DNA from 3 places in the Methylophilus sp. YYY-1 genome. Region 1 is predicted to be linked to each of the others. Evidence: predicted binding sites of a transcription regulator. Region 1 holds the regulator's gene; each other region holds the start of a gene.

Region 1 (3,112 bases):
CCTGGGTTAAACGTGGTGAAGACATCGTGACCGGGGACTATATCAGCTACGACGCTAACGCCGAGTATGCCGAGGTGATTGGCGGCACCAAAGCCAACCCGAACGGGACGGCTGGCAGCCGCGTCAAGGCCACCATACAGCCTAAAAATAAAACCACACCGCCTGTCATTGACAACAAGCCAACCTCTCAACAGGGGTTACGGATGAATCGCTCCTTGCAACTCAAGGTCGAACCTGCCCCTGCCGAAAACACTGGTGAGCAAGGCAAAGAGTAAGCATAAAGATGGAAACCATGGCAGCAGATCAGAACCATTTGCAGGTTAACCGCCTGAAAAAAACCTATCAGGGCCGTACCGTCGTCAAAAACACGACGCTTGAGTTACGCAGTGGCGAAGTGATCGGCTTGCTGGGTCCCAACGGGGCAGGCAAAACCACCAGCTTTTACATGATTGTCGGGTTGGTTGCGCTGGATGAAGGCAACATTACGCTGAATGGCGCCGACGTGAGCCGCGCGCCCATGCATGAGCGCGCGCGCATGGGCTTGGCTTATCTGCCCCAAGAAGCATCCATTTTCCGCAAGCTCAGCGTAACCGACAACATCCTCGCCATTCTTGAAACCCGTCCCTATACGGAAGAGCAACGTGAGGCGAGGCTTGAATCCTTGCTGGATCAATTGCATATCCAGCACATCCGCAACAGTCAGGCCGTCAGCTTGTCTGGTGGCGAACGTCGACGCGTTGAAATTGCGCGCTGCCTGGCCACTGACCCTAAATTTATTTTGCTGGATGAACCGTTCGCCGGGATTGATCCGATTGCGGTGATCGAAATCCAGAAAATCATCCGCTACCTGAGCAGTCAGAATATTGGTATTTTAATCACCGACCACAATGTGCGCGAAACGCTGGATATCTGTGACCGCGCTTATATTGTCAATGAAGGCGCTGTGTTTGCAGCAGGCACGCCCGATGAAATCATTCAGAATGAAGGTGTGCGTGAAGTGTATCTGGGCAAGAATTTTAGGCTGTAATCCGTCATGAAACAGAACCTGCAATTACGTATTTCGCAAAATCTGGCGCTGACGCCGCAGCTGCAGCAATCGATCCGTTTGCTGCAACTTTCCACGCTGGAACTGAACCAGGAACTGGAAACCATCCTGCAGGAAAACCCGTTACTGGAAATGTCAGACGGTGAAGAAGGCGAGTTTGAAGATAACACACCGCCTCCCCCCACTGTAGAAGCTGAGCCGACAGATGCCAGCTCGTTTGACATGGCAACGCAGCAAGAGATCACCGCACCGGCAGAAAGTCTGCGTGAAGACTTGCACGATGAGCTGGGCGGGAGCGAGAGCGACCTGCCCAATTTAAACGAGGAATTCACGCCGCCAGAGTTTGAAGATGATTATGAAGAGTTTGGCAGCACCAGCAACTGGGACGAAGCCGGACGCAATCATCAGGAAGACGAAGACAGTGACTTTTCCAGACAGGAAACCACCAGCATCAGTTTGCGCGAGCATCTGATTGATCAGATACAACTGGCACATTTATCGCAACGTGACATGAGCCTGGTCAAACTGCTACTGGATAGCATCACTGATGATGGCTATCTGGAGCAAGATCTGCAGGAGATTGTGGAGCACTTGCCACTCGAACTTGAGGTCGAGCTGCTGGAACTGGAAACCGCCCTCAAGCTGATCCAGAATCTGGACCCTGTAGGCGTAGGTGCGCGCGATTTACGCGAGTGCCTGCTCTTGCAACTGACGCGTTTGCCGCAAGAAACGCCACACTTGCAAACCGCCATTGCCATTGCCAAAGACCACCTGGCGCTGCTTGCCAACAAAGACTTTGTCAAACTGCGCAAGGTGCTTGGTTGCGATGAAGCGGTACTCAAGGCGGCGCAGCACCTGATCCGCCAGCAAAACCCCAGACCCGGCAGCGAGTTTTCCAGCTTTAGTCACGATCACTTTATCCAGCACGATGTGGTGGTTAAAAAAATCAAGGGCATTTGGGTCGCCTCTTTAAATGATGGCGTGATCCCCAAACTGCGCATCAACCAGATGTATGCGGACATCCTCAAGCGCAACCGCGAGAGTTCAGGCCAATACCTGCAAAGCCAGATGCAGGAAGCCAAGTGGATGATTAAAAATATCCAGCAGCGCTTCTCGACCATTTTGCGCGTGTCACAAGCCATTGTAGATCGCCAGCGCAACTTCTTTGAACATGGTGAAATTGCCATGCGGCCACTGGTGCTTCGTGAAATCGCCGAAGAACTCGACTTGCATGAAAGCACAGTTTCCCGCGTCACCACACATAAGTATATGCTCACACCGCGTGGCGTCTATGAACTCAAATACTTCTTTGGCAGCTCGGTGGCCACAGATGCAGGCGGCTCCTGCTCTGCCACCGCTATCCGCGCCTTGATCAAGCAAATGGTGGCCGAAGAAAACCCGAAAAAGCCTTTGTCGGACAACCAGATCACCGACACACTGGCACAACAAGGTATCGTCGTTGCCCGCCGTACCATAGCCAAATATCGCGAGTCCCTGAATATTCCTCCCGCGAACTTGCGCAAAACGCTCTAAACAAAAAAGGCCGCAGATGCGGCCTTTTTTGTTTCTCAGCTCAAATCACCTGATTGTGATCTTGGCAAATTTACGTTTACCCACCTGTGCGATCACTGTCACACCTTTTGTCAAAGGCAGATTCTTATCATCCACCTTGACGCTGTCGAGCTTGACGCCGCCTTGCTGCACTGCGCGCATGGCTTCACTGGTGCTTTCGACCAGGCCCGCCTGTTTCAACAATTGGCTAATGCCGATGCTCTCGCCTTCAATGGTCACTTCAACTTCGGGCACGTCATCCGGGATGCCGCCTTTGGCACGGGTCTGGAAGTCCTGCAAGGCTTTTTCAGCCGCGGCTTGACCATGGAAACGCGCCACAATTTCTTGGGCAAAGCCGACCTTGATATTGCGGGGATTTTCACCGCTGGCGACTTGCGCCTTCCATTCGGCAATGGTTTCCAGCGTCGCAAAAGACAGCAAATCAATATAGCGCCACATCAGTTCATCTGAAATCGACATGATCTTGGCAAAAATAGTCTCTGGCGCCTCGCTAAT
Region 2 (3,112 bases), on a different contig from region 1:
AAGCCGTCATTGGGTTGCACCAAATCCTGCTTGCGCGAATTTGCCCACATGCCCAGTTGGTCCTGCGTCGCCAAACCCGCTTGCTTCACGGCTTGGGCAAAGCCTTCCAGCGCTTCTGGGTTGGCCAGGCGGACAATCTCCTCCTGCACGGCTTTCGCCTCGGCCTCGGTCTCCCGCGCAATCACAAAGGCATTCACGGCAAACTTGAGCTTGCGACCATGTTTCGCAGCTTCAGCCGACACCTCGTCAATTTGTGCTTTCAACACTTCAGGTGAACCGCCATTCATGAAATACCAGTCCGACACACGGGCCGCCATCTGCCTGGCCGCGGTCGAATTCCCGCCCTGGAAAATGGGTGGATGTGGCCGCTGAATCGGCGTTGGCTGGTAAGCCAATTGATTGATGCGGTAAAAATCGCCTTTAAAGGTCAACGATTCGCCCGACCACAAGCCCTTGAGCACGCGGATAAACTCTTCAGAGCGGCGATAGCGCTCGTCATGATCCAGCCAGGGCTCGCCCAAAGCGGTAAACTCGTCCTTGAACCAGCCACTAACCACATTCACCGCCCAGCGGCCACCGGAAAGGTGGTCGGCGGTAATGCCCAGCTTGGCCAACAGCGCAGGGGGCCAGACGCCGGGCAATACCGCGGCAATCACCTTGAGCTTCTGCGTCGCCTGCAACAGGGCCGAGGTCAGAATGACAGACTCATGTTGCCCATCCGCCTTGTAGCCGCCCAAAAAGCGGGTAGCGGTCAGCGCATAGTCAAAGCCAACGCGCTCGGCGATTTGCGCAAGCTGAATGTTGTACTCGGTGCTCCAGCCAGTTTGCTGGGCAATTTCGCTCACGACCTGGCCGCCACTCAGGTTGGAAACCCAGTAAGCAAATTGAATCGGTGATTGGCTCATCAGGCGCTCCCGTTTAGGCGTTAACCAAGACTGAAGCGTTTTCTGCCAGCTCACGGTGTTTAAGGAGCGGTAAGGCACGCTCAACAGCCAGTGCTACGCGCGCTTTCACCGCCTCACTCTTGATTTGATAATTTTCAAAATCCGCTTCAACGGCATATACGCCGATCGGCAACGTGACTGCCTGGAAGAAGCTAAACAACGGACGCAGCTCATGATCAATGATCAAGGCATGGCGCTCAGTCCCGCCGGTTGCTGCCAGCAGCACGGGCACATCAATCAATGCTTCGAGATTGACCAGATCAAACAAATGCTTGAACAACCCTCCATAAGAGGCGCGATACACAGGCGTAGCCACCACCAGTAAATCGGCGGTTTCAATCGCCTGGATATCTTGCTGTACGTTGATTGGCAAAGCTTTGGGATCGTAGGAAGCGACCAAGCTGCCCGCAATTTCGCTTAATTCCACCACGTGCAGATCAATCGGGATTTGCTGTCCCAACTTCTGTGTGATCGCCTGCACCAGTGCAGCGGTTCTGGAAGGTAATTTATAGCTGCCGGAAACGGCAGTGACTTTTAATGGACGGCTCATCATGACTCCTGAAATAACAATGACGGAGGTCGTTGCTTACGATGCTTCGCAGACGACCTTGCTTGCCAGTAGTATTAGCAGCATCCATGCCAGGCAATAATGTTTATATTTTTCAATGACTTAATATAAAACCTGCTTTTTAAATGGTGCTAGATTCCAGCGCTAGTTGCTGATCAACTGCTGCAAAAGCAGCAGTTTTGCGCGATCACGCTGCAGTCCGCTCCCGCCCCGCCCTCCAGTGGCTGCTGCTTTTACAGCAGCCATTCAGCAGCAAACTGTTTCTATAGAGGCGGAGGCAGAGATGGATTTTTACATTTTCCTTTAAATTCAATGCTTTATTGATTGGCACACTAAATGCAACAGTGACTGCAGACGCATGGTGCCTGCTCGCCATGCCTTTATTGATCTCTTTTTGAATAAGGACTGACTATGACTGCACAAGCAAATAAGATTGCACATTTGCCTGTAAACCTGCCGCGACAAGCGGCGCATTTGATTAAAAGTGACGCAGAAGCCCTGACCGTCGCCAAACAGGTTGCCAGCGAAATCGCCAAAGAAGCCGCCCTGCGCGACCAGGAACGCCGACTGCCACGTAAAGAGCTAGACCTGTTTTCAAGCAGTGGCTTGTGGGGCATTACCGTGCCGAAAGAATACGGCGGTGCCTTCGTCTCCAACAAAACCCTGGCAGAAGTGATTGCCACCGTGGCCGAGGCAGACCCCAGTGTCGGCCAGATTCCACAGAATCATTTATATATGGTGGAAGGCTTGCGCCTGGATGGCTCAGACTTTCAGAAAAAATACTTTTTTGAGTTGGTGCTGCAAGGGGTGCGGTTTGGCAATGCGTTCTCCGAGATTGGCACCAAGAGCGTCAATGACGTGAAAACCAAGCTCACGCCCACCAATAGCGGCTACTTTTTAAACGGCAAAAAATTCTATTCGTCTGGCGCTTTGCTGGCGGACTGGGTGCCTGTAGTTGCCAAGGATGAGCACGACAATACTGTGGTGGCATTTGTACCCGCTGGCGCAGAAGGCCTGACCATTATTGATGACTGGTCCAGCTTTGGCCAACGCACCACCGCCAGCGGGACGACCATCCTGGAAAATATTTTTGTGCCTAGCGAATATGTCTTGCCGCACCATCTGGCGTTTGACCGCCCGACCACCATGGGGCCAATTGCACAGATTATCCAGGCGGCAGTCGATACCGGCATCGCCCGCGCGGCGTTTAAAGATACCCTGCACTTTGTACGCAACTACACACGGCCATGGATAGATACCGATCTGGAACACGGCTATGAAGACCCGCATACCATCAAAGACATCGGCGACTTGCAAATTCGCCTCCACGCCACCGAGGCCTTGTTGGCACGTGCCGGTGAATACATAGACGAAGCACAACGTAACCCGAATGAGGACACCGTGGCAGAAGCTTCGATTGCGGTAGCTGAAGCCAAAGTGCTGAGTACCGAAACCGCCTTGCTGGCGGGTAGCAAGTTGTTTGAACTGGCCGGCACACGCTCAACCCTGGGCGAATACAACCTGGACCGCCACTGGCGCAATGCACGTACGCATACCCTGCACGATCCGGTGCGCTGGAAATACCATGCCGTCGGCAACT
Region 3 (3,112 bases), on a different contig from region 1:
ACCGGATTGGGTCAGGTCCTGTTTGATATATTGTCCAAACTCAATCCACAGCGTGTTCATGTTTTCCCAGGTCTCGGTGGTCATGGCCACACGCACGGCACGGGCGTTTTCACGCGCACTACGCAATGAGCTGTAAATGCTGGACGGGTTCTGGCTATCCATGACCAGATGCTTGATGACGTTGGCGGCCGACAGCTCTTTGTAATTGCTGTCATAAATGTCGCGGATCCCGGCAATTTCAAGCACGGCATCCCAAAGTTCCGCTTCGTTGCTGCTGTCTGACGGCAACAGCGACATGTTATAAGTCACGTCCAGCACACGGGCCACGTTTTCAGCACGCTCGATATAACGTGCCATCCAATATAAATGATCTGCGGTACGGCTTAACATATGACGGCCTCTTGCGTTGCTTGTTGGGCAGCCATTTGCGACTGCACGGTTTCTGCACTGACATCGTCCCGCTCCAGCACCCAGGTATCCTTGGTGCCGCCCCCTTGCGAGGAGTTCACCACCAGTGACCCTTCTTTGAGCGCTACCCGCGACAGGCCACCCGGCACCACACTGACCGTTTTGCCAGACAGCACAAATGGCCGTAAATCCACATGACGCGGCGCAATGCCCTGGTCGACCAGCGTCGGGCAGGTTGACAGTGCCAGCGTCGGCTGCGCGATGTAGTTAGCGGGTTTGGAGACGATGCGTAAACGGAATTCTTCAATTTCCTGCTTGCTGGCTGTGGGGCCCACCAGCATGCCGTAGCCGCCTGAGCCCTGCACTTCCTTGACGACCAGCTCGGGCAGATGATCCAGCACATAGGCCAGATCATCTTCCTTGCTGAGTTGATACGTAGGCACGTTCTGCAAGATGGGGGATTCACCCAAGTAGAACTTGATCATCTCCGGCACGTAAATATACGTCGCCTTGTCATCGGCCACGCCGGTGCCTACAGCGTTGGCCAATGTGACGCCACCATTGCGGTAAACGGAGAGCAGACCTGGCACGCCCAACAGGGAATCGGGCTTGAACACCAGAGGGTCGAGGAAGTCGTCGTCAATGCGGCGGTAGATCACGTCCACCCTTTGCGGGCCTTGCGTGGTGCGCATATAGACGGCGTTATTACGGACAAACAAATCCTGGCCTTCCACCAGTTCTATGCCCATTTGCTGGGCGAGGAAGGCATGTTCAAAGTAAGCGCTGTTGTAAGCGCCAGGTGAGAGCAATACCACGGTCGGGTCAGTGACGCCGGTCTGGGCGACCGAGCGCAGGTTGTTCAGCAGTACACTGGGGTAATGCTCCACCGGGGCAATCGGGTATTTTTTAAACAAATCCGGGAACAGCCGCATCATCATCTTGCGGTCTTCGAGCATGTAAGACACGCCGGAAGGGGTACGTAGGTTGTCTTCAAGCACGTAAAACTGCGACTCGCTGGTGCGGACCAGGTCTATCCCTGCCACATGCGCATACACCTGGTTAGGCACAGTCACACCCACCATTTCCGGGCGGTATTGCGAATTGGTCAGGATGCTGTGCGGGACAATGCCGGCCTTGATGATTTCCTGATCATGATAAATATCATGCAGAAACATATTGAGGGCGCGTACGCGCTGGACGGCACCTTTGGACAAATGCGCCCATTCACTGGCCGAAATCATGCGTGGAATCACATCAAACGGAATCAGGCGCTCGGCACCATCTTCTTCACCATACACGTTAAACGTGATGCCGACGCGGCGGAACAGGACTTCTGCTTCTGCGCGTTTGGCCGCCAGTTGCTGGGTAGGCACATTCGCCAACCAGCGGTTATAGGCCTGGTAAATCGCCCTTACATTGCCCCCATAGCCCTGCATTTCATCAAAAAACTGTTTGGCCGTTTGCGTCATCGTGCTGGACCTTTGCCTTACTTGTAAAATTCATTTAAACAAGAGCAAGCCGTGTGCCAGCCTGTAAAACCCATTTAAATCATGAGTTTATGTTTTATATGAGCGGGTTTCAGAAAGAAAGCGCACCTAAATGGTGCACTCTCGAATCACGGTTTTGGTGCAAACCATGTGTTAAATAGGGCTTATTCAATATTCTGAATCTGTTCACGCATCTGTTCGATCAACACTTTCAGTTGCATAGAGACTTGTGTCGTTTCAATCGCCACCGATTTGGAGCCCAGTGTGTTGGCTTCCCGGTTCATTTCCTGCATCAAAAAGTCCAGCTTTTTGCCCATGGTGCCGCCAGCCGTGAGGATGCGGTCCATTTCAACAATGTGGGCATTGAGCCGCGCCAGCTCTTCATCGACATCAATCCGTTGGGCATAGAGCACGATTTCCTGACGTACGCGGTCATCCTCTGCCTGCATGGCTTCACGCAGTTTGGTGGTCAGTTTATCCTGATATTGGCTGATCAGGGCAGGTAACAGTGGTTTGACGATACTGATCTGCTCACGGACGCCTTGCAGACGGTCGAGCAGCACTTGCTTGAGTTTTTCACCTTCGCGCTGGCGGGCGGCAATCAGTTCATCAATGGCCTGCGACAAGCCATTGAGCAGGCTCTGCGCCATGGCCTCGGTATCGATGCTCTCCGTTTGGCAAACACCGGGCAGCTTGAGCACTTCAACCAGATTGACGGGTTGCGCCTGCGGAAAATGTTGCTGTAAAGCCGCCAGGGTTTGCGCGATCTGCCCGACCATCTCAGGATTGAGCGTCAGGTTAGCCACCGCGGCATCGCTTTTGAGATTGATGCGGCATTCCACCTTGCCACGTCCCAGGCGGGACTGCAGCAATTCACGTACTTGCGCCTCAAACTGGCGCAAGTTGTCATCGATTTTGACATTGAGCTCAAGATAACGGTGGTTGACTGCACGCAGCTCAATCAGCAGCAGCCCGCCAGTAAAGCGGCTTTCAGTGGCCGCAAAGCCGGTCATGCTCAACATCGGTTGGCTAGCGGGGGAATTTTTTATCGTCATCATCTGGCTCCTGGCAAACTCACTGATTGTATCAAATGCGGTATCGTTATGCGAAAATGGTACAAACAAGGCGGCGCGCAGAAGAAATCACAGCCTCTGCTGATGCCATGCCCTTAATAAAAGCCATGATTGTGACGTTAAAGCGCTAGTGAAGCTCGCTCA

What was found. Region 1 encodes sigma-54, which starts transcription at its own class of promoters, with help from an activator protein. Its sites were predicted from a motif close to TGGCACNNTTCCTGCT; they were not measured.
Region 2: a site for sigma-54 is predicted at 1,571-1,586, ahead of msuE (FMN reductase). Genes of this name have one in related genera too.
Region 3: a site for sigma-54 is predicted at 1,921-1,936, ahead of GOC95_RS12240 (circularly permuted type 2 ATP-grasp protein). Genes of this name have one in related genera too.

Annotation. Positions count from the first base shown of each region.
Region 1 is NZ_WOVG01000002.1:87,136-90,247, reverse strand. Features, by position in the region: gene lptA (lipopolysaccharide transport periplasmic protein LptA) at 1-275, shown strand, start outside; gene lptB (LPS export ABC transporter ATP-binding protein) at 284-1,027, shown strand; gene GOC95_RS07015 (RNA polymerase factor sigma-54) at 1,034-2,578, shown strand; gene tyrS (tyrosine--tRNA ligase) at 2,624-3,112, opposite strand, start outside.
Region 2 is NZ_WOVG01000004.1:12,843-15,954, forward strand. Features, by position in the region: gene sfnG (dimethylsulfone monooxygenase SfnG) at 1-905, opposite strand, end outside; gene msuE (FMN reductase) at 919-1,494, opposite strand; gene GOC95_RS11660 (SfnB family sulfur acquisition oxidoreductase) at 1,924-3,112, shown strand, end outside.
Region 3 is NZ_WOVG01000004.1:143,790-146,901, reverse strand. Features, by position in the region: gene GOC95_RS12245 (alpha-E domain-containing protein) at 1-390, opposite strand, end outside; gene GOC95_RS12240 (circularly permuted type 2 ATP-grasp protein) at 384-1,877, opposite strand; gene GOC95_RS12235 (YicC/YloC family endoribonuclease) at 2,060-2,953, opposite strand; gene GOC95_RS12230 (serine/threonine-protein kinase) at 3,099-3,112, shown strand, end outside.